DNA from 4 places in the Rhizobium sp. NPDC092011 genome. Region 1 is predicted to be linked to each of the others. Evidence: predicted binding sites of a transcription regulator. Region 1 holds the regulator's gene; each other region holds the start of a gene.
What was found. The regulator LexA, encoded in region 1, represses DNA repair genes until DNA is damaged. The targets are predictions, from matches to a motif close to TGTTCNNNNTGTGTTCNG.
Positions count from the first base shown of each region.

Region 1 (5,126 bases):
TGGAGGTGTTCTTATAAAGGGCACCAATATCAATGACACTTGGGCCGATGGTTCCGGTTTTGACCGGCAGGTCTACCGTCTTCTCACCCCAAGTTAGTTTCGCGCTTTGTTCCGTCATGCTGATCCTCCAAGATTTGGCGGGATTGACGCCATAAAAAGCGCCAAAAGGTTAAGCGACTACCGACTAGCTATATGATCCAGAGCCTAATGCCAAGTTATCCTAGTGCCAAATTGTGCATCGCAGTATCAACTTTTGGGCACTGCACTAGGCGCATGGGTCATACCACGCACCGCGGATAGATCTATTTCGTCGCAAACATGCCGATTTTGGTTGAAATCACCTAGCGGTGACGGCAAAAATCGCGCGAAAGCTGTGGTTTCGCGCGGGGCAGGCGGTGAATGCCTAATTTGGAGGCACCGGAGCAGCAAGAGGATGGCCGGGACCTTGTTCTGCCTTCGCGGCAACGCCATGCCATTGCCACAATCATCCCGCGCATCAATGCTGGACAACGGGAGCGCACGCAAGATCAGGCATCCCTGGCGGCGCGGATTTATCTCGCCCTCAACCATATGCGAGCCGTTGTTGGACGGCTTGTCGAAGAAGAGGCGGTGCATGGCCGCGCCATTCTCCTCACTCCGATCTATATGGGTGTCGGAGCGATTTTCTGGTTTAGAGTGGATAGCGATCCACCTCCGCAGACGGTTTTAACCGCATGTCTGCTTCTCACAGGCGGTTTTCTTTTCAAGCCGGAGGCGGGCCGGCTGCTGCGGCATCTGCTTTTCGCCGGCATGCTCATGAGTCTCGGCATGGCGCTTGCGCAGTGGGAAAGCTGGCGTGCCTCGACAGTCATGCTCGATTCGGCCGTAACGACGACCGTTACCGGTCGGGTCGAAAGGCGAGAGACCTATGACAATGGACGCTGGCGTTACGTCGTCAAGATCGACGCGACGGAGAAACCGTCTATTCACAGGCCGCCGGAGCGGGTCACCATCTTCGTGCGCAAACAGGCAGAGCCATTCACCCTTGGGGATCGCATTCAGGTCAGAGCCCGACTGACGCCACCGGCTGGGCCAGCTCTGCCGCGCCTCAACGATTTCGCGTTCAGTTCCTACTTCAATGGCATCGGCGCGAATGGCTTTGCCTATGGCACTCCGACACTATTATCTCCGTCTGGTGATGAAGCCGAAAGCTCGTTGCTGGACAGAGCGGACATCTGGCTCGCCGGCCTTCGCAACAGCATAGGCGACAGGATCAGAAGGACTTTGCCTGGTGACACGGGCGCCTTCGCGGCAGCACTTGTCACCGATGAGAGACGGGCGCTCTTGGACGAGGCGACGGAGGCGCTGAGAACGGCAGGTCTGACGCATATCATTGCCATTTCCGGCCTGAACATGGCCCTCTCTGCCGGCATCTTTTACATCGGCTTGCGTTATCTGTTCAGCCTGTTTCCAGGCTTGGCGCAGGCATGGCCGACCAAGAAGATTGCCGCATTCGGCGCATTGGTCACGGTAACGGCCTACTACCTCATATCCGGCTTCGGCGTATCGGCCGAACGAGCCTTCATCATGATGGCGATCATGCTGGTCGCAGTTCTCTTCGACCGGCCATCGATCAGCCTTCGAAACGTGGCACTCTCGGCGATCGTCATCCTTGTTCTATCGCCGTCGCAAGTGCTCGGGCCAAGTTTCCAGATGTCCTACGCCGCGACACTGGCGCTGGTGTCCGGTTATACGCTCTGGAAACGGCGGCAGCATCGCGAAAACATAATTTCAAGGTCGAGATTGCTGAGCCCGGTGCTGTTCGTTTCGCGCTTCTTCGGCGGCATAGTGTCGACATCCTTCATCGGTGGTGCGTCAACCGCCATTTTTTCCATAGAGCATTTTCACCGTTTGGCGACATACGGGCTGGCCGCAAATCTTGCCGCGATGCCGATCGTCTCTTTCATCGTCATGCCGTTTGGCATGGCCGCGATGCTGCTGATGCCTTTCGGCCTCGATGGGCCGCTCTGGAAAGTCACCGGAGAGGGACTGGAGATCGTCATTCTTGTCGCGAAGACGGTCGCTGGTTGGGGTGGCGATATTACCTTCGGGCGGCAACCGGCTTGGTTGATGCCGACTTTCATCGCCGGCTTTCTGGCCATGAGTGTGTTGCGAACCAAGCTGCGCCATCTTGGCTTTCTGCTGTTGCTCCTCACGGTCGGGGTAGCAGCACTTGGTTCCGGCGTACCCAAGCCTGATTTGATGATCTCCGAGGATGGCGTTTTGGTCGCGCTAAGGCAGGACGACATACTGGCAACAAATCGGGAAAGGCCGCAGGCTTTCATTTTCGAGCAATGGCAGAAAGCGATGGTTGCGGCCGACCACCAGCCACCGACCGTTCTTCCGGCCGATAGCCGGCTTCCTCAGGTCACCAAGAAGGAACGCCGCCGCCGGCTGAATGCCGACGAACAGAAAGCGGTTCGCAATGCAATGGAGGAGGCTCTCGATCGGACGATGCAGGGAAGTTTCGCGTGCCAGAAAGGTGCGTGGTGCGTGGCGATGCTTGAGAATGGCACCATATTGGTGACCATCGAAAACGCTGCCTATTTGCCGCCGGCCTGCGACACGGCGAATATCGTCGTGACGCCTATACGCCTGCGTCTCGACCGGTGTCGTTCGGGTGCTTTGCTCTATACCGGCGCCACACTGCGGCGAACCGGATCGGTGGAGATGGATCTGAGTGGCGATAAGCCGATCGTGTCTACTGCGTTCGAAAATCCACAGCGCCCCTGGACGCGGCATCGAACCTATGATTGGCGCACAGGTACATTCGGTGCGCCAATCGAGCCGAAGTCACCGGTTAGTGATAGCGGCGAATAAGCCCGACGAGCTTGCCCTGTACCTTGACGCGATCCGGGCCGAAGATGCGCGTCTCATAGGCCGGGTTAGCCGCCTCAAGGGCAATGGAGGCACCCTTCCGGCGGAAGCGCTTCAAAGTTGCCTCTTCGTCGTCGACGAGAGCAACCACGATGTCGCCCGGGTTGGCGGTTGTCGAATTGCGGATGATGACGGTGTCGCCATCGAATATTCCGGCATCGATCATCGAATCGCCTCGGACTTCCAAGGCATAGTGGTCACCTGCGCCAAGCATGTCGGCGGGAACGGTAATATCGTGGGTGTTGTTCTGGATAGCCGAGATCGGCACGCCAGCTGCGATACGACCCATTACAGGTACAGACACCGAACTGCTGTGATCGTCATTCGCCACTTTCGGCGGCGGAGGCGGAGCGACCGGCTGAGGTTTACCAAGGCTGCCTTCAATAACGCTCGGCGAGAAGCCGCGGCGCTGCTGCAGGCTGGGATTATAGGCATCCGGCAGCTTGATGACTTCGAGAGCTCTGGCTCTATTTGGCAACCTGCGGATGAAACCGCGTTCTTCCAACGCGGTAATCAGACGATGGATGCCGGATTTGGATGCCAGATCCAATGCATCCTTCATCTCGTCGAAAGATGGCGGAACGCCAGACTCTTTCATGCGTTCGTGAATGAAGAGAAGCAGTTCCTGCTGCTTGCGCGTCAACATCGTTTTGGAACCCCAGAATCAAGAAATAGTCGTGAAACAAATCCAGAACGGACACTATATGTTCCATATGTGTTCCGCAAGTACTTAAATTTCGGTAAAGTCGCGCTCGATCAATTAAAGAATTATCATTCTCGAATGGATCCATCGGCAGACCCGCGGGACGGTGCGCAATCGAGCTCATTGATAAATATGGAAGAATAGAACGAATCTGCTTTTCAACCGCGGCTTTCTAAGCTGTCTGTGCGCGGTTCCCGTAGGGGCGATATCGGACAGGGTGAGCCGGCTACGGAGGAGAATCAGCAGTCACGTTTACGAGATCGCTGTCCGAGTGTGCTGCGCTTTTGGCGAGCCTTTCGTTGCCGTCTTGAAATAGCCGATGGATGGGCGCAAATCTGCTCCGTTCGGAAATAGGAGAAGCCATGACTTCGTCGCCGCATCCGCTGGATCATCTCGTTCTGCCGACCGTCAACATTGCTCTGGCGCGCGAACGCCTCGGCAAACTCGGCTTCACGGTTGCTCCAGATGCACGCCATCCTTTCGGCACCGAGAATGCCTGCGTCTTCTTCTCCGACAAGACCTACCTGGAGCCTCTGGGCGTGGCCTCGCAGGAGCAATGCGAAGCGAGCATCGCTGACGGCAACGTCTTTGTCGCACGCGATCAGGCCTATCGGTTTCGCGTCGGGGACGATGGTTTTTCGGCAGTGGTCTTCGGCACGGATGACGCGGTTGCTGATGATGAGCGGCTGCGGGGTGCCACAATCTCGGCGGGGCCGATGCTTGATTTTTCGCGACCCATGAAGATGCCGGATGGAACGGAAACGACGGCCGGTTTTCGCCTCGCTTTTGCTGCAGATTTGCGTGCGCCGGATTTTCTGGCGTTCTGCTGTCAGCGCATCAATCCGTTAGCGGCCGACCGCACCATGCTCGAACGCCATGAAAACGGCGTCACCGGCATTGCGCGGGTGGCCATGTCGACGAACAGACCGGCTGCATTCCGGAGCTTTTTCGAGGATGTTCTCGACAGGCCCAGAATATCGGAGCATTCCTTCGGCCTGACGATTAAGGCCGCCAATGCCGATCTGGAGCTTTTAACGCCGGAAGGCATCGAGGCGTTTTACGATTTGCGCGTGAGTGACCATGATCCGGGTCTGCGGGCGCGGGCAATCCTTTTCAAAACGCGCGATCTTTCCGTGACATCGTCGCATTTCGCTGCTAACGGCGTCACATACACGCGAAAGAACAATCGTATTTTGGCGCGGCTGGCACCCGAACAGGGCGCGTTGTTCGCCTTCGAGGAGATAGCATGAGCACGAATTCCGAAGTGATTGTCGGTGAGGGAGCCTCCAAGGTCCTGTTCTCAAACACCGCCAAGCTCTCGCTGATTGCCGGCCCCTGCCAGATGGAAAGCCGCGACCATGCCTTCATGATCGCAGGCGTTCTGAAGGAACTTTGCGACAAGCTCGGCCTCGGCCTCGTCTATAAATCCTCCTACGACAAGGCGAACCGCACCTCGCTCTCCGGCAAGCGCGGTATCGGCCTTGAAAAGTCCATGGAAGTGTTCGCC
Region 1 is NZ_JBIVSO010000002.1:1,237,913-1,243,038, reverse strand. It holds gene gltA (citrate synthase) at 1-118, opposite strand, end outside; gene ACIQJ2_RS14400 (ComEC/Rec2 family competence protein) at 400-2,859, shown strand; gene lexA (transcriptional repressor LexA) at 2,840-3,562, opposite strand; gene ACIQJ2_RS14390 (VOC family protein) at 3,982-4,869, shown strand; gene kdsA (3-deoxy-8-phosphooctulonate synthase) at 4,866-5,126, shown strand, end outside.

Region 2 (5,126 bases), on a different contig from region 1:
GACTTTGCCTGGCGACACTTGGGAGCTGAATGCGTGATCGGCTACACCTCGGAGATCAACCTTCCCTCTCGGCAAGCGATGGAAAAGATCGGAATGTCTCGCGTCGAAGGCGCTGACTTTGATGACATCACTGTGCCGCCCGGAAACATCCTGCGACCGCATGTGCTCTATCGCGTCGATAGGCCCGCGCGCTAAAACCCCGTGCTTCCTTTCGGAAGCACAAAGGTCGCTCTATCTGTTTTAATCTACGCATCAGGCTTTCCGAAAATCGTGTCAGATTTTCGGGCCGCTGCTGTAGCCTTGCGCCGTCGGCGCTTTCGCGCGAAAACCTTGTTATGAGCATACCAACAATCCATCCCTTTGCTTTCGATCCGACCTACGGCATGCAGCTGGAGCAACTCCAGTCCATCGAGCTGCCGGACGCGCCCAAGAGCTTCGACGATTTCTGGCGCAAACGATACAAGCTTGCGATTGCCGTCGACCCGCAACCGAGACTTCGCCATAGCAAGCTGCGCGACGATCGCTGGCACGTTTTCGATATCAGCTACACCTCAACCGATTCGCTAGAGATCAAGGGCTGGCTTCTCCTTCCGCGCCGCGGGCAGGTACGGCGAGGATTGGTCGTAGGACACGGTTACGGTGGGAGAGAGCAACCGGATTTCGACCTGCCGCTCGAAGAGACGGCAGTATTGTTTCCCTGCTCCCGCGGCCTGTCTCTCAGCGCATGTCCACAAATTCCAGCAGATGCGTCAGGCCATGTAATTTGCGGCATCGAGAGCCGCGACACCTATGTCATTGGCGGCTGCGTCGATGATCTCTGGCTTGCTGTTTCAACACTGGAGATGCTCTACCCGTGGATCGCGGGCCGCATCGGCTATAGCGGCATCAGCTTCGGCGGGGGCATCGGCGCGCTCGCAATTCCCTTCGATACCCGCATCGACCGTGGCCATCTCGTGGTTCCGACATTTGGACATCGGCAGCTTTGGCTAACCTTGCCGACCGTCGGCAGCGCGCAGTCGGTGCAAGCTTATCAGGAAGAGCACGGAAGTGTGCTTGAAACGCTTTGCTTCTTCGACGCCGCGATTGCGGCGAGCCGTATCAGGGTGCCGATGCTGATTGCACCTGCCCTTTTCGATCCGGCAGTTGCGCCGCCTTGCCAGTTCGCTGTCGCAAATGCGACGCAGAAGTTTAACGAAATCTTCATCCTGGATGCCGGCCATTTCGAGTACGATACGATGAACGAGCAGAACGCAGTTCTGCGAGACAAGGTAGGGCGATTTTTCAAGGTGCCATGAACCGCGAATATCTGCGCTGGTACAGTCAACGGCTGGAACGAGACATGGAGCTTCTGGTGTTCGGTCATGCCGGCGCCAAGGTATTGATGTTTCCCACGCGAGACGGACGGTTCTGGCAATATGAGCAGATAGGCCTCGTCGCCAGCCTTGCGGAAAAATTGAATGCCGGGCACCTTCAGCTCTACTGTATCGAAGGGCTTGCCGGCGAAACCTTTTATAGTTCTGGCCGACATCCCTCGGAGCGCATCCGTCGCCACCGGGCTTTCGAAGAATATATCCTGAATGAAGTCCTGCCGCTGATGGCAGAGAAGAATGGCCACGAGTGCACGATCGTCCACGGCTGCAGCCTTGGCGCGTTCCAGGCGGCCAGTCTGGTGTTCCGTCATCCGCACCTCTTTCGCAAGCTCGTCGCCTTCTCTGGGCGCTATGATCTGACGATGCGGGTCGAATCTTTCATGGATCTGTTTGATGGCTATTATGACAACGACATATATTTCCATACGCCGACGCATTTTCTGCCGGGATTAGCCTGCGAATGTCAGCTCGAGAGGCTTCGACAGATCGATATCGTCCTGACGATAGGCGACGCTGATCCCTTTATCGACAACAACCGACATTTAAGCCGCCTGCTTGCCGATAAAGGGGTCAACCATCGTCTGCATGTCTGGGATGGTCGCGCCCACAGAGCTGGCGCGTGGCGCAGGATGGCGCCACTCTACATCTGAGCGCCCTTGGGGCATTTCCAGGAGAAGTGCTCGGAACTACACCAAGCCCGCCGGAATGGGTCTGCTCATCTTGCGCGCGCCATAATCCCGTTCGTGGGATCGGCGGTGCTGTTGTTCATGAACGGCAGACAGGTCGACAAGGATGCGCTCCATCATGCCGTCCGGATAGGTTCCGGTGTCATCGGTTTCGACTTCCGACTGCGCGGTAACGATCTTCAAATTCATCTTTGGTCCTCCGCCTTGGCACGAAAACTCTCGAATCTAGCGTCTGTTCCAGCAATATCCGCGAAATTGTTAAAAAATTAACTACGTCCATTAATGAACTCGAACGCCGCGACGCCTGCCAAAGCTCCACATACCTGGCTGACGAGCTAGCGCTTTGAAGCGTGAAGCTTTGCTGCTGGATCGTCGTCTTCCGAGTTCGAGGCGGGCTCCCAGCCGAAAACGCTGCGGCCGCCATAGGAGAAGGACTTGTCGAATTCGCCGGCCACGATTTCCTTGAGGTCTGGACCTGTAATGTAGCGTTCCAGCACTCTCGACTGATCGTCGAGCCGTTTTAGCGCCGCCAGTTCCTCATCACGGCCAAGCCGCCCCTTCCTGACGGCGGATTTCATTACGCTGATCGTCTCATCATAGACCTTCAATGGTACAGGAAAGGGATGGCGATCCTTCCCGCCATGGGCCAGCGAAAAGCGTGCGGGGTCGGAGAAGCGACAAGGAGCGCCGTGCACGACCTCGGCGACCATCGCCAACGCCTTTACTGTCCGCGCGCCGACACCTGGCGTCAAAAGTAGGTCTTCGAAATCCACAGGACCTCGATCGGCCGCGGCGGCCAGATTTCCATGCAGGCGCCGCATGTTCACGTCTTCCTCCCGCACGTCGTGGTGTGCGGGCATGATCAGATGGGGCAGCATCGGCTGTGCCTCTTGTTCGCTTTTCACTGGAGGTTTTCCATCCAGTATTTTGAATTCACGCATAATTTTATCCGGTCCAAGCGAGGTGAGCAAATCCAGCTGATGATCGCGAGAGCGCTCGGCGCGCCGGTCGGCAAGATTGATGATCTCGCCCTGATCCCGTCCCTCGATTGCGGCATGTGGCGAATCGAGAAAATTGCTCAATCCCTCGGACAACCAGTGATACCGCCTTGCCTGCCGTTTATCGCCATTCATGCCCTGCTGGATCACAACCCATTTACCGTCATCAGCGACGATGAAGCCGTGCAGGTAGAGATCGAAGCCATCCTGGACGGCGGCGCTATCCACTTTCGCGATGAGCCGGCTGGTATTTGCAAGTGACGAGCCGTCAATGCCGACCCGATCGCCGATATCAAGCAGTTCTTCCGGGGTCTTGCGTGAATGCGCGCCACGGCCGCCGCAGACATGGATGCCGAGTTCACCGGAGAGAGGCGTAAGGCCACGTTTCAAAGCGCCAAGTACGCTCGTGGTGATGCCGGAGGAATGCCAGTCCATGCCCATCACCGCGCCGAAGGACTGGAACCAGAATGGATTGGCAAGGCGGCGAAACATTTCATCGCGCCCATAATGCTGGACGATCGCCTCGGTGATCACGGCGCCCAATCTTGTCATTCGGTCGCCGAGCCAGCGCGGCACGCGGCCACCATGCAATGGAAGGTCAGCTTTTCCGGCTCTTTGCGCCAATATCGTCACTCTCGATTTTCGGTGACGACATTCTAGTATCGGCAGCTGATTTGCGCCATCCGTTCTGTCTTTGTTTTCGGCAGGCGACGAACGTCGAGCAGACAGGCATCAAGACTGATTGCGTCGGAGATAGGAACGCATGGCCGATATGCCCTCATCAATGTTGGCGCGGCCAAAGCCTATGCGAAAGCGATCGGCTGGCGTCGGGCTGAGATCGGATCGATAAAGGCTGGCCGGCAGAAGAAGTACCCCGGCCTGCTCAACGAGTTCACGCGCAAAATTCTCGATGCCATCAGCCCCTTTGTAACGTGGATAGGCGACGCAGCCGCCGTCGGGCGTGTACCAATCGAAGACATGCTCGAATTCGGCAAAAAAGGATGTCAACTTCACCAGATTGGAGGCGATGAGGCTATTGTTACGCTCCAGGATTCGGTCTGCATTGAGCAGCGCGATCCTCGCCAGACTTTCGCTAGGGCCGGAGTTGCAGATGGAGAGGTAGTGCTTCATCCGCTCCATTTTCGAAAGGACTGCGTGATCGCGGCAGGCGATCCAACCAATGCGCAGACCCGGCAGGCCGTAAGCTTTCGACATGACCCCCAGCGACAGACCCCGCTCATAGATATCAGCCACAGCCGGCAACGTGGCTTTGCCTTCGGCGGCGAGCCCCCGATAGACCTCATCGCTGAACAGCCAGATGCCATGGCGGCGGCAGAGTTCCACCAGCGCGTCGAATCTCTCCTTCTCGAGCACCTTGCCTGTGGGGTTGTGTGGAAAGTTGATCGAGATCAGCTTGGTGTTCGGCCGGATCGCAGCGCCGACGGCATCAATATCGAGCGACCAACCGTCTTCCGGATCTAGCGCCACGGCCGAGACGTCGCAGATGCTGAGGGGTATCGTTTCGGACGACTGGTAGTTGGGCGTCACGACGATCGCATGGTCGTCTTTTTCGAGAAGCGCGTGCATGGCGATGTAAATGCCCTCCTCGGCGCCCGCGAAGCAGAGAATATCGGCCCGCTGCATCGCCTTGTATAATCCGGCGATCGTATCGCGCAGTTCGGGGCCGCCGAAGGTCTCGGTGTATCCGAGCCACAGATTTTCGTGGGCTTGCCGCTGCTCTGGTGTCGCCATGTCGAGCAATTCAGCCATCGTCATGCTTTGCGCGTCGGAAGCGGTCATGTGATAGCGCGCGCTGAACTCCCACTTCGAAAAATAGGTTTCGAGCTTGAAATCTGGCAGGACCGGCATGGGCATTTCTCCGCAGTAACCTATACACTTTCGTGCTGGCGTTTGTTGGTAGAACGTAGTGTTGCGTTGACAAAATGTCAAATGCAGACTGAATGTAAAATTGATAACGGGAAGGACGCGATGCCGAGAAGGACAGATGAGACAAGCGGTGCGACAATCGCTCAAGGCGACGTGCTGCAATTCGTTCCCGTCGCCGAAGCCGT
Region 2 is NZ_JBIVSO010000001.1:1,598,727-1,603,852, reverse strand. It holds gene ACIQJ2_RS07295 (GNAT family N-acetyltransferase) at 1-195, shown strand, start outside; gene ACIQJ2_RS07290 (acetylxylan esterase) at 336-1,295, shown strand; gene ACIQJ2_RS07285 (esterase family protein) at 1,292-2,020, shown strand; gene ACIQJ2_RS07280 (hypothetical protein) at 2,057-2,245, opposite strand; gene ACIQJ2_RS07275 (DUF763 domain-containing protein) at 2,392-3,678, opposite strand; gene ACIQJ2_RS07270 (aminotransferase class I/II-fold pyridoxal phosphate-dependent enzyme) at 3,787-4,923, opposite strand; gene ACIQJ2_RS07265 (transcriptional regulator) at 5,044-5,126, shown strand, end outside.
Region 2: the regulator LexA is predicted to act here: its motif matches at 3,739-3,756, upstream of ACIQJ2_RS07275 (DUF763 domain-containing protein).

Region 3 (5,126 bases), on a different contig from region 1:
AATGTGTTCGACGCTTGGCGACTTTGCAGCCAAGCATCGCTGGGAGCACGGTGAAGGGTTCATCCAAGGAGACAAGGGCCGAGGCAGTATTGTCGACTACATTACCGGAAAGCAGTTTCTGCCATCGGAAGGCTTGACGGGGAATGGCGTCGAGACGGACCAGATTAAGGTGATGCCACGAGTTCCGATCGAAGTGCCGCGTAGGGCGGAAATTTTCCGACCTCCACTTCTTCTCGTTCGCGAACAAATGGACCTACATCATAGCTTTTGGGACAAAGGCGACCTTACCTATAAAGACCAGATCGTTGGATTCTCTGGTAAGGATCCACGCCCGCTTAAAGCTGCCTCGAAATGGCTTAACAAAAACAAACTTAAACTACAGGGGTTCGTCGCGGCAAATAGTACGAAGCTTTTCACGAAAAAGGCGACAGCGATCTCCTGCAAGGATATCTATGAGCTTCCATTCCCATCCAATGGCGATTTGGACCTAAGCGAAAACGAGTCAATCGTCCTAGACGACATAGCGCTCTACTATAGAGAGTTCATGCGTCATGGCTTCGCCTCGCCAGCTGGCAAGCCGCCGACCGGAATCGATGCGTTTCGCTCGCTCCTTTGCTCTCAGATCAATGCAATTTATCGCGACAATCAACTAGTCCCACTCGAATCGCAAACTTGGCCGGGGATGAGGTGCGAACTCTTTGCATTCGGAAAGGCCAACGTCGATCTGGGCGGAATGTCAGATCTGAAGGAGCACGTCGAAGCACTTCTGCATGAAAAGCGAGGCACAAGTCTAGCGATGACCCGCATTGCGCGAATTTACGATCGAAAGTTTGTCTATCTGATCAAACCCGACAGGGAACGTTACTGGTTAAAATCAATCGCACTGCGAGATGCAGATGACCTTCTCTTTGATCTTCGCGGCCAGGGTTTTTGATGCTCGCTGACGATCCTTCAGGCGCTGCAACTGGCGCATTCGACACCGATATGCATCTACCTGGAACGTTCCTGCGTGAGATGATGCAATTCGTACTATCTTGCCTTCCACTATGGCGGGACGACCCCATTCGCCGAAAAAATGTAACGAGCGAAACGACGTTGACGAGCCAGTTGTGCAAATTTCTAAACAACCATACCCGGCGCGCCAAACTCGACCATATCAATTTTCAACCTGAGGATCCGGATACAGCAAAAGGGGGGAGGACAATTGATCTGATAGCTTCCCCGAAAGGCTGCTCTATTTGGATCAACGGCCGCCAGCATACATATTATGATCCCCTAATTCCTATCGAATGTAAAAGGCTTCCAACTCCAGACCTTAAAAAGCGAGAACGGCGCGAGTATCTTCACACCAGAAGGTCGACAACCGGTGGCGTTCAGCGATTTATGGCTGGCCTTCACGGCGGAAATTACGAAACCGCGGCTATAATTGGCTATGTTCAATCGCGAACTTCTGACGCTTGGATGGAAACCTTGAACCATTGGGTGAAGGCCTTTGTCGCTTGCACCGTAAAACCATGGACAACCGCGGATTCCATAGCAATCGAGCACCACGATGCAGTGGCCCGTACCATTTTGGGTAGATCATCACATAACCGTGTTGGGCGCCCGCCAATTGAGCTGTGGCACTTGCTGGTTGAAATGTAGGTTGTCAAGGAAACGGCTGGGGACCCTGCAAACACAGAAAGTCTTTCATCGCACGATTCGTTATGTTATAATATATCGCATAAGTTCTATTATGGAACCTACCGCTCAATGGCGGGCAGGCGAGGTCACTCTCCAGGGTTTTCTTTCGCCCGTGACGCTGCTACGTTCATTATATGTTCCGGTCATCCTTTGCGCTTCGATCTTGGGATGTATCCTCTTTTTTCGAGCTATAGACAGATGGCAGCGACATATCTGGAAAAACTAAATGATCGCCAGCGCGAGGCGATCGAGCATGGCATAGGCCTGGCCGACGGTTCAGTTGGCGGGCCACTGCTCATCATCGCCGGCGCCGGGAGCGGCAAAACCAATACGCTGGCCCACCGCGTCGCACATCTGATCGTCAATGGCGCCGATCCGCGTCGCATCCTCCTGATGACCTTTTCGCGACGCGCGGCGGCGGAGATGGGGCGCCGCGTGCAGCGGATCTGCCGGCAAGTGCTCGGCGACAATTCGGCCGTCATGGCGGACGCCATGGCCTGGGCCGGCACCTTCCACGGCATCGGTGCGCGGCTCTTGCGGATGTATGCTGAGCAGATCGGCCTCAACGTCGACTTCACGATTCATGACCGTGAGGACAGCGCGGACCTTATGAACCTCGTCCGCCACGAGCTTGGCTTCTCGAAGATGGAAACCCGGTTTCCAACCAAGGGCACATGCCTTGCTATCTATTCGCGCGTAGTCAATTCGGAAAGCTCGATCAACGAGGTTCTGAAATCGTCCTATCCCTATGTGATGGGCTGGGAGGAGCAGGTGAAGCAACTTTTCGCCGGCTATGTCGAGGCGAAACAGGCGCAGAACGTGCTCGATTACGACGACCTGCTGCTCTACTGGGCGCAGGTCATGTCCGACCCCGAGCTTGCCGACGACATCGGCGGCCGGTTCGATCACGTCCTTGTCGACGAATACCAGGACACCAACCGCCTGCAGGCGTCAATTTTGATGGGTCTCAAGCCCGGCGGCCGCGGCCTGACAGTCGTCGGCGACGATGCCCAGTCGATCTATTCGTTTCGAGCGGCGACGGTGCGCAATATCCTCGATTTCCCGAAGAAGTTCTCACCAAAACCGGCCGACGTGATCACGCTCGATCGCAATTATCGCTCAACGCAGCCGATCCTCGCGGCGGCCAACGGCGTGATCGATCTTGCCCGCGAGCGTTTCACGAAGAACCTCTGGACGGATCGGAAATCCGAACAAAAGCCGATGCTCGTCACCGTCAAGGACGAGACCGACCAGGCCAACTACATTGTCGAGCAGGTGCTGGCGAACCGCGAAGTCGGCATGACCTTAAAGCAGCAGGCGGTGCTCTTCCGGACATCGAGCCATAGCGGTGCGCTGGAGGTGGAGCTCACGCGTCAGAATATCCCGTTCGTGAAGTTCGGCGGCCTGAAGTTCCTCGACAGCGCGCATGTGAAAGACCTCCTGGCAACGTTGCGCTTTGCGCAGAACCCGCGAGACCGCGTCGCCGGCTTCCGCCTCCTGCAGATGCTGCCGGGCATTGGTCCGCAGACGGCCGGCAAGATCCTCGACACGATCGCGGCCGATCCCGAACCACTCCAATCGCTTGCGGAGATCCCGCCGCCGCCCAAGACGGGTGAGGATTGGCCCGCCTTTGTCACCTTGCTCACAGCCCTCCGCAAAGTCGAGGGCGGATGGCCTGGAGAAATCGGCCTCGCACGTCTCTGGTACGAACCGCATCTCGATCGCATTCACGAGGATGCCGATACCCGCAAGGCCGACCTCATCCAGCTCGAGCAGATCGCCGGTGGATATCCCAACCGCGAACGCTTCCTCACCGAACTGACGCTTGACCCGCCGGATGCCACCAGTGGCCAGGCCGGCGTGCCCCTGCTCGACGAGGACTATCTGATCCTCTCGACAATCCATTCCGCAAAGGGGCAGGAATGGCGCGCCGTTTACATGCTTAACGTCGTCGACGGCTGCATTCCCTCGGATCTCGGCACAGGCACGACCGCGGAACTCGAGGAGGAGCGCCGGCTGCTCTATGTCGGGATGACGCGGGCGCGCGACAAACTCACCCTTCTCACGCCGCAACGGTTCTTCACGCACGGACAGAACGCCCAAGGCGACCGTCATGTCTATGCGTCGCGGACGCGCTTCATCCCGGCCACGCTCCTGCAGTTCTTCGAGGGGACGAGTTGGCCAAAGGTCTCGGCGGCCGCCAGCGAGCGCAGCGCCAAGCAGATCCGCATCGATGTCACCGCGCGCATGCGATCGATGTGGAAATGACATGAGCGCGGACGGCGACAACCCGATAAGGAAGATCATCCATGTCGATATGGATGCCTTCTATGCGTCGGTCGAACAGCGCGACAATCCAGAGCTTCGCGGAATGCCAGTCGCCGTCGGTGGCTCAGCAGCGCGCGGCGTCGTTGCCGCGGCGAGCTACGAGGCGCGCGCCTTCGGCGTTCGATCGGCCCTGCCATCGGTAACGGCGAAAAGGCGCTGCCCGGACCTGATTTTTGTGCCGCCGCGCTTCGACACCTATCGCGCGGTCTCCGCTTAAATTCGCGAGATCTTTGCCGAACACACAGACTTGATTGAACCGCTCTCCTTGGACGAAGCCTATCTGGACGTGACCGAAAACAAGCAGGGAATTCCAATCGCCACCGAGATCGCGACAATCATCCGGGCGCGCATCAAGGAGGTCACTGGCCTCAACGCATCCGCCGGCATCTCCTATTGCAAATTCTTGGCGAAAATGGCCTCGGACCTCAACAAGCCCAATGGCCAAGCAGTAATTTTACCGAAGAATGGTCCGGGGTTTGTTGAAGCGCTCGCGGTCAAGAAATTCCACGGCGTCGGGCCGGCGACAGCCGCCAAGATGGAGCGGCTTGGCATCCTGACCGGTGCGGATCTCAAGGCAAAATCGCTTTCCTGGCTACAGGAGCATTTCGGTAAGTCGGGTGCTTGGTACTACAATATCTCCCGCGGCATCGATAACCGGGCCGTGCAACCGGATCGGCCGCGCAAGTCCGTTGGCGCCGAGGACACCTTCATTGTCGACATTGTCGATCTCGCCGCCGCCCGCGCCGAAATCCCACCGCTTGCCGCCAAGGTCTGGCGTCATTGCGGTGCCAAGGGCCTCCATGGGCGGACCGTGACGCTGAAAGTCAAATATGCCGACTTCCAGATTATCACCCGCAGCAGGACGACGTCGACGTCGATCGGCCGGCTTGATGATCTCGAAGCAATCGCGCAATCGCTCCTTGAGCCGTTGTTCCCTACGCCAAAAGGCATACGCCTGCTCGGCATCACGCTATCGTCTTTCATGGATGACGAGGAAACCGCGGCGGACCAATTGGAGTTGCAGATCTAGCCGCGCCTCCAGTCTGCAGTCGAAATCCGGACGCAGCGCCTTACATTGCAAATGCAGCGCGCCGCGAGGTGCTGTAGATGCTGAT
Region 3 is NZ_JBIVSO010000013.1:106,609-111,734, reverse strand. It holds gene ACIQJ2_RS31595 (Eco57I restriction-modification methylase domain-containing protein) at 1-934, shown strand, start outside; gene ACIQJ2_RS31590 (ATP-dependent helicase) at 1,882-3,951, shown strand; partial or broken gene dinB (DNA polymerase IV) at 3,953-5,041, shown strand.
Region 3: the regulator LexA is predicted to act here: its motif matches at 1,808-1,825, upstream of ACIQJ2_RS31590 (ATP-dependent helicase).

Region 4 (5,126 bases), on a different contig from region 1:
TGATGGCCTCCGTGGCCCTGAAGAATGCGTTCATGATCCGTCTGCCGGGCGAAGCCGTCTGGTTCAACGACAGCAATGAACAGCCGCGCATCGGCGATCGCTGCGCCGTCGGCGCCATCGTCGAGACCGAGGCCGGTCCCCTCGTTGCTGTTTCGGTTCATCTGGAGAGCGTCGCGACCGCTGCCTATCGCGAGCGGCAGATGGCGGCGTTGATGGATGCGGTCGAAAGTTTCGCGCCCGGCCTGCCGATCCTGATCGGCGGCGACCTCAACACAGGCAACCACACCGGCGGCGATTATTCGACCGATACGCTGTTTGCCATGGCCGAGGGCCGCGGCTTCCAATGCCACGGCGGCCCGCTTGATCAGACGAGTACGCGCCCGAGCCTGATCACGCGCTTTCCGGACCGCGCCATGAAGCTCGACTGGTTCATCACCCGCGGCCTGAAGATCGGCGAGAGCCATCTTGTTTCCTCTCTCAACGACGAGGGCAAGCCATTGTCCGATCACGACGTCGTCGTCTGCACAATCGAGGGTTTCTCTGCCTGATTGTTACAATCGTTAAAATGCGCCATATTTCATGAACCGTGCCGTTACCCCTTCCATGCGATGACATCTTGGACGCGCATGGAATCTTTGGGGGATTGTATGGTCTTGAAACTGATGTTGGCGAGCATGGCGGCCTTTGCTGCGCGTGCCGTGCCGGTCGTTGTCACGATGCCGCAAACGAAGAGCTTCGTGGCTGGTGCGAGCGGCGAAATGGAAATGAAACCATCGCCGATCGAGCGGTCCTGGGTCCTGTCGGGCAACCCGGTCGCCCGCATCGCCGAGCATTCGCGCGGGCGGGATGACGCCGCTGTCACCGCCCTTTGGGATTGCACGGCGGGCGAGTTCCGCTGGTTTTTCGGCTGGGACGAAACGGTGATGATCCTCGAAGGCGAGGTGCATATCACCACGGAAGATGGTGTCGAGCGCACGCTGAGCGCCGGTGACGTCGCTTATTTCGCCGGTGGCACTTGGGCGACGTGGCGTATCGACCGCTACCTGCGCAAGGTGGCTTTCTGCCGCAAGCCGTTCCCGAAGCCTTTGACCGTGGCTTATCGCCTGCGCAACCTCGTCCGGCAGGGCGGCGCGCAGAGCCAGGGCCTTGCCGCCTGACGGCGGCCGACCTTGAGGCAAAAAGTGCCTTGATCGAAGTCCTTGAATAGCCGTTGCGTTTGCGGACGGGCCGGCCTACATCTGTCCGCAAATTCGAGCGAGGGCTGACTATGGCTGGTATCAAGAATGTTGCGGTCCAGATGGACCATGTCCGGAGCATCAATATTGCGGGCGATTCGACCTTCGCCATGAGCCTCGAGGCGCAGAACCGCGGCTACAAGCTCTTCCATTACACGCCCGAGCGCCTCAGCATGCGCGACGGCAAGGTCTATGCATCAGTCGAGCCGATGATCCTGCGCGACGTCAAGGGCGATCACTTCGAGCTCGGTGAGCCGGAGCGTGTCGATCTCTCCACCATGGACGTGGTGCTGCTGCGCCAGGACCCGCCCTTCGACATGGCCTATATCACCTCGACGCATCTGCTTGAGCGCATCCACCCGAAGACCCTCGTCGTCAATGATCCGGCCTGGGTGCGCAATTCGCCGGAAAAGATCTTCGTCACCGAATTTGCCGATCTCATGCCGAAGACGCTGATCACCCGGGATGCCGGCGAAATCCGCCGCTTCCGCGAGGAGATGGGCGACATCATCCTGAAGCCGCTCTATGGCAACGGCGGCGCCGGCGTTTTCCACTCGACGCGCGACGACCGCAATCTCTCGTCTCTGCTCGAAATGTTTGGCCAGCTCTTCCGCGAGCCCTTCATCGCCCAGCAATATCTGCCTGACGTGCGCAAGGGCGACAAGCGCATCATCCTCGTCGACGGCGAGCCGGTCGGCGCGATCAACCGCGTGCCGGCAGAACACGATGCCCGCTCCAACATGCATGTCGGCGGCCGTGCCGAAGCCACGGAGCTTACGGCGCGCGAACAGGAAATCTGCGCCCGCATCGGCCCGGCGCTAAAGGAACGCGGCTTCCTGCTTGTTGGCATCGACGTCATCGGTGACTACATGACCGAGATCAACGTGACGTCGCCCACCGGCATCCGCGAAGTCAAGCGCTTCGGCGGCGCCGATATCGCTAGCCTGCTTTGGGATGCAATCGAATCCAAGCGGGCCTGAGCGCCATATCCGTCCACTGATTTCAGCCCATGACCTGAGCAGCCGGCGCGTAGTCGCCGGCCGATTTTATGATGCATTCGTTCATTTATTGTTCTTGTTTCATTCCTTGTCCTGTGCCAGATTGCAACCCATAGTTTGCTGATCGGGGCAGGTAGCGGCAAGTGAGGCCGGCGACAGGGGGCAGGGGATGGTAGCGCGCGTCAGCACGGTGGCGTTTCAAGGCATTGAGGGCGTGCCCGTCGAGGTGCAGGTAATGATCGCACCCGGCAAGGTGCTGATGCACATCGTCGGCCTGCCAGACAAAGCCGTGGCCGAAAGCCGGGAGCGGGTTCAGGCAGCGCTGCACGCATCCGGCCTTGCGCTGCCGCCGAAGAAGGTCACGGTCAATCTCGCGCCGGCTGATCTGCCCAAGGAGGGCAGTCACTTCGATCTGGCGATCGCGCTCGGCCTGATGGCGGCGCTCGGCGCGATCCCGGCCGATGCTCTGTCCTCCTATACTGTCATCGGCGAACTCAATCTCGACGGCACGATTGCACCCGTTGCCGGCGCGCTTCCTGCGGCAATCGCCGCCAATGCAATGGGCAAGGGGTTGATCTGCCCGGCCGAAAGCGGGCCGGAAGCCGCCTGGGCCGGCAAGGAGATCGATATTCTGGCGCCGCGCAGCCTGATCGCGCTCGCCAATCACTTCCGCGGCACGCAGGTCCTGTCGCGGCCGGAACCGTCAATCCGCGCAAGCGCCGCCAATCTGCCTGATCTTGCCGATATCAAGGGGCAGGAAAGCGCCAAGCGTGCGCTGGAAGTGGCAGCCGCCGGCGGCCATAATCTATTGTTCGTCGGGCCGCCCGGTTCCGGCAAATCCATGCTCGCCTCGCGCTTGCCGTCGATCCTGCCGCCCTTGTCGACCAACGAGCTGCTGGAGGTGTCGATGATCCATTCGATCGCCGGGCAGCTTTCCGGCGGCAAGCTTTCCGATCGGCGGCCCTATCGCGCGCCACATCACTCCGCCACCATGGCCGCGCTTGTGGGTGGCGGCCTTCGCGCCCGGCCCGGCGAGGTCTCGCTCGCCCATCACGGCATTCTGTTCCTCGATGAACTGCCGGAATTTTCGCCGCAGGCGCTCGATGCACTGCGCCAGCCGCTGGAAACCGGCGAGTGCGTCATTGCGAGAGCAAACCACCGCGTTGCCTATCCGGCCGGCATCCAGCTCGTGGCGGCGATGAACCCGTGCCGCTGCGGCATGGCCGGCGAACCGGGGCATACCTGTGCCCGCGGTCCGCGCTGCGCCTCGGATTATCAAGGCCGCATTTCCGGTCCGCTGCTGGATCGTATCGACATCCGCATCGACGTGCCGGCGGTCTCAGCCGCCGACCTCATCCGGCCAACGACCTCCGAAAGCAGTGCTGATGTCGCACTCCGCGTCGCCCGCGCTCGCGAACGGCAGCGCGAACGTTTCGAAAGGGCTGGTGTGAAGGATGTCAGCACCAACGCCCGCTGCTCGACATCGATGATAGAAACCATTGCAGAACCGGATGCCGCCGGCTTGCAATTGCTGCGCGATGCTGCCGAGAAGATGAAATTCTCGGCCCGCGGCTATCATCGCATCCTCAAGGTCGCACGCACGCTTGCCGATCTCGACGACAAACCGACGGTCGGGCGGATCCATCTGGCGGAAGCCATTTCCTATCGCATTGCCGGTGAGCGGCTGACAGCGCATGCCTGAAATTCTGAGCTCAGGGAGTGTCCGATCGTCCCCGACCCGCCTGAATAAAAAAGGGGCGCAACAGCACCCCTTTCAAATCAAACCGACGACCTGCTACCTCAGCCGCCAAGCCCTTCGAAAAGCGCTGTCGAAAGATAACGCTCGGCGAAGGAGGGGATGATGACGACGATGGTCTTGCCTTCGTTTTCAGGACGCTGGCCGACCTTGATTGCCGCTGTCAGGGCTGCGCCCGAGGAGATGCCGACGGGTACGCCTTCGAGCTTTGCCACGAGGCGAGCCTGCTGGAAGGCCTCGTCATTGCTGACGGTGATCACCTCGTCATAGACATGGGTGTCGAGGATCTTCGGTGCGAAGCCGGCGCCGATGCCCTGGATCTTGTGCGGGCCGGGATTGCCGCCGGAGAGGACCGGTGAATCCGTCGGCTCGACGGCAATGACCTTGACGTCGGGCTTGCGTGCCTTCAGCACCTGGCCGACGCCGGTAATCGTGCCGCCGGTGCCGATACCGGAAACGAAGATATCGACCTTGCCTTCGGTGTCGTTCCAGATTTCTTCGGCGGTCGTCTTACGATGGATTTCCGGATTGGCCGGGTTTTCGAACTGCTGCGGAATAATCGCATCCGGCAGCGTCGAGGCCAGCTCTTCCGCCTTGGCGATCGCGCCCTTCATGCCTTTCGGCCCTTCGGTCAGCACCAGTTCGGCGCCGAGCAGCGCCAGCATCTTGCGGCGCTCGATCGACATGGTCTCAGGCATGGTAAGGATCAGCTTGTAACCCTTGGCGGCGGCGGCAAAGGCAAGCGCGATGCCGGTATTGCCCGAGGTCGGCTCGATCAGCACGGTCCGGCCGGGAGCGATCTTGCCCTGTGCTTCCAGGCTCTCGATCATGGCGACGCCGATACGGTCCTTCACGGAGGCGATCGGATTGAAGAATTCGAGCTTTGCCAGGAGGTTGGCCTTGACGCCCTTTTCCTTTGCCAGCTTGTCGAGACGGATAATCGGCGTATCGCCGATGGTCTCGGTGATCGAGGCATAAACGCGGCCGCGGCCTGGTTTGCGGGTGTCGGACATGGGTTTCTCCCTACATGTGAATTGTGGAGCGACAATAGGATCAAACGCGTGCGGAGACCAGAGTGCGCGCACTCTACCCGCTCATCAGGCGTGAGAAAAGAATCTCTTCATCGGCCCGTTTGGA
Region 4 is NZ_JBIVSO010000006.1:22,905-28,030, forward strand. It holds gene ACIQJ2_RS22870 (endonuclease/exonuclease/phosphatase family protein) at 1-548, shown strand, start outside; gene ACIQJ2_RS22875 (cupin domain-containing protein) at 648-1,157, shown strand; gene gshB (glutathione synthase) at 1,268-2,215, shown strand; gene ACIQJ2_RS22885 (YifB family Mg chelatase-like AAA ATPase) at 2,403-3,935, shown strand; gene cysK (cysteine synthase A) at 4,034-5,002, opposite strand.
Region 4: the regulator LexA is predicted to act here: its motif matches at 2,294-2,311, upstream of ACIQJ2_RS22885 (YifB family Mg chelatase-like AAA ATPase).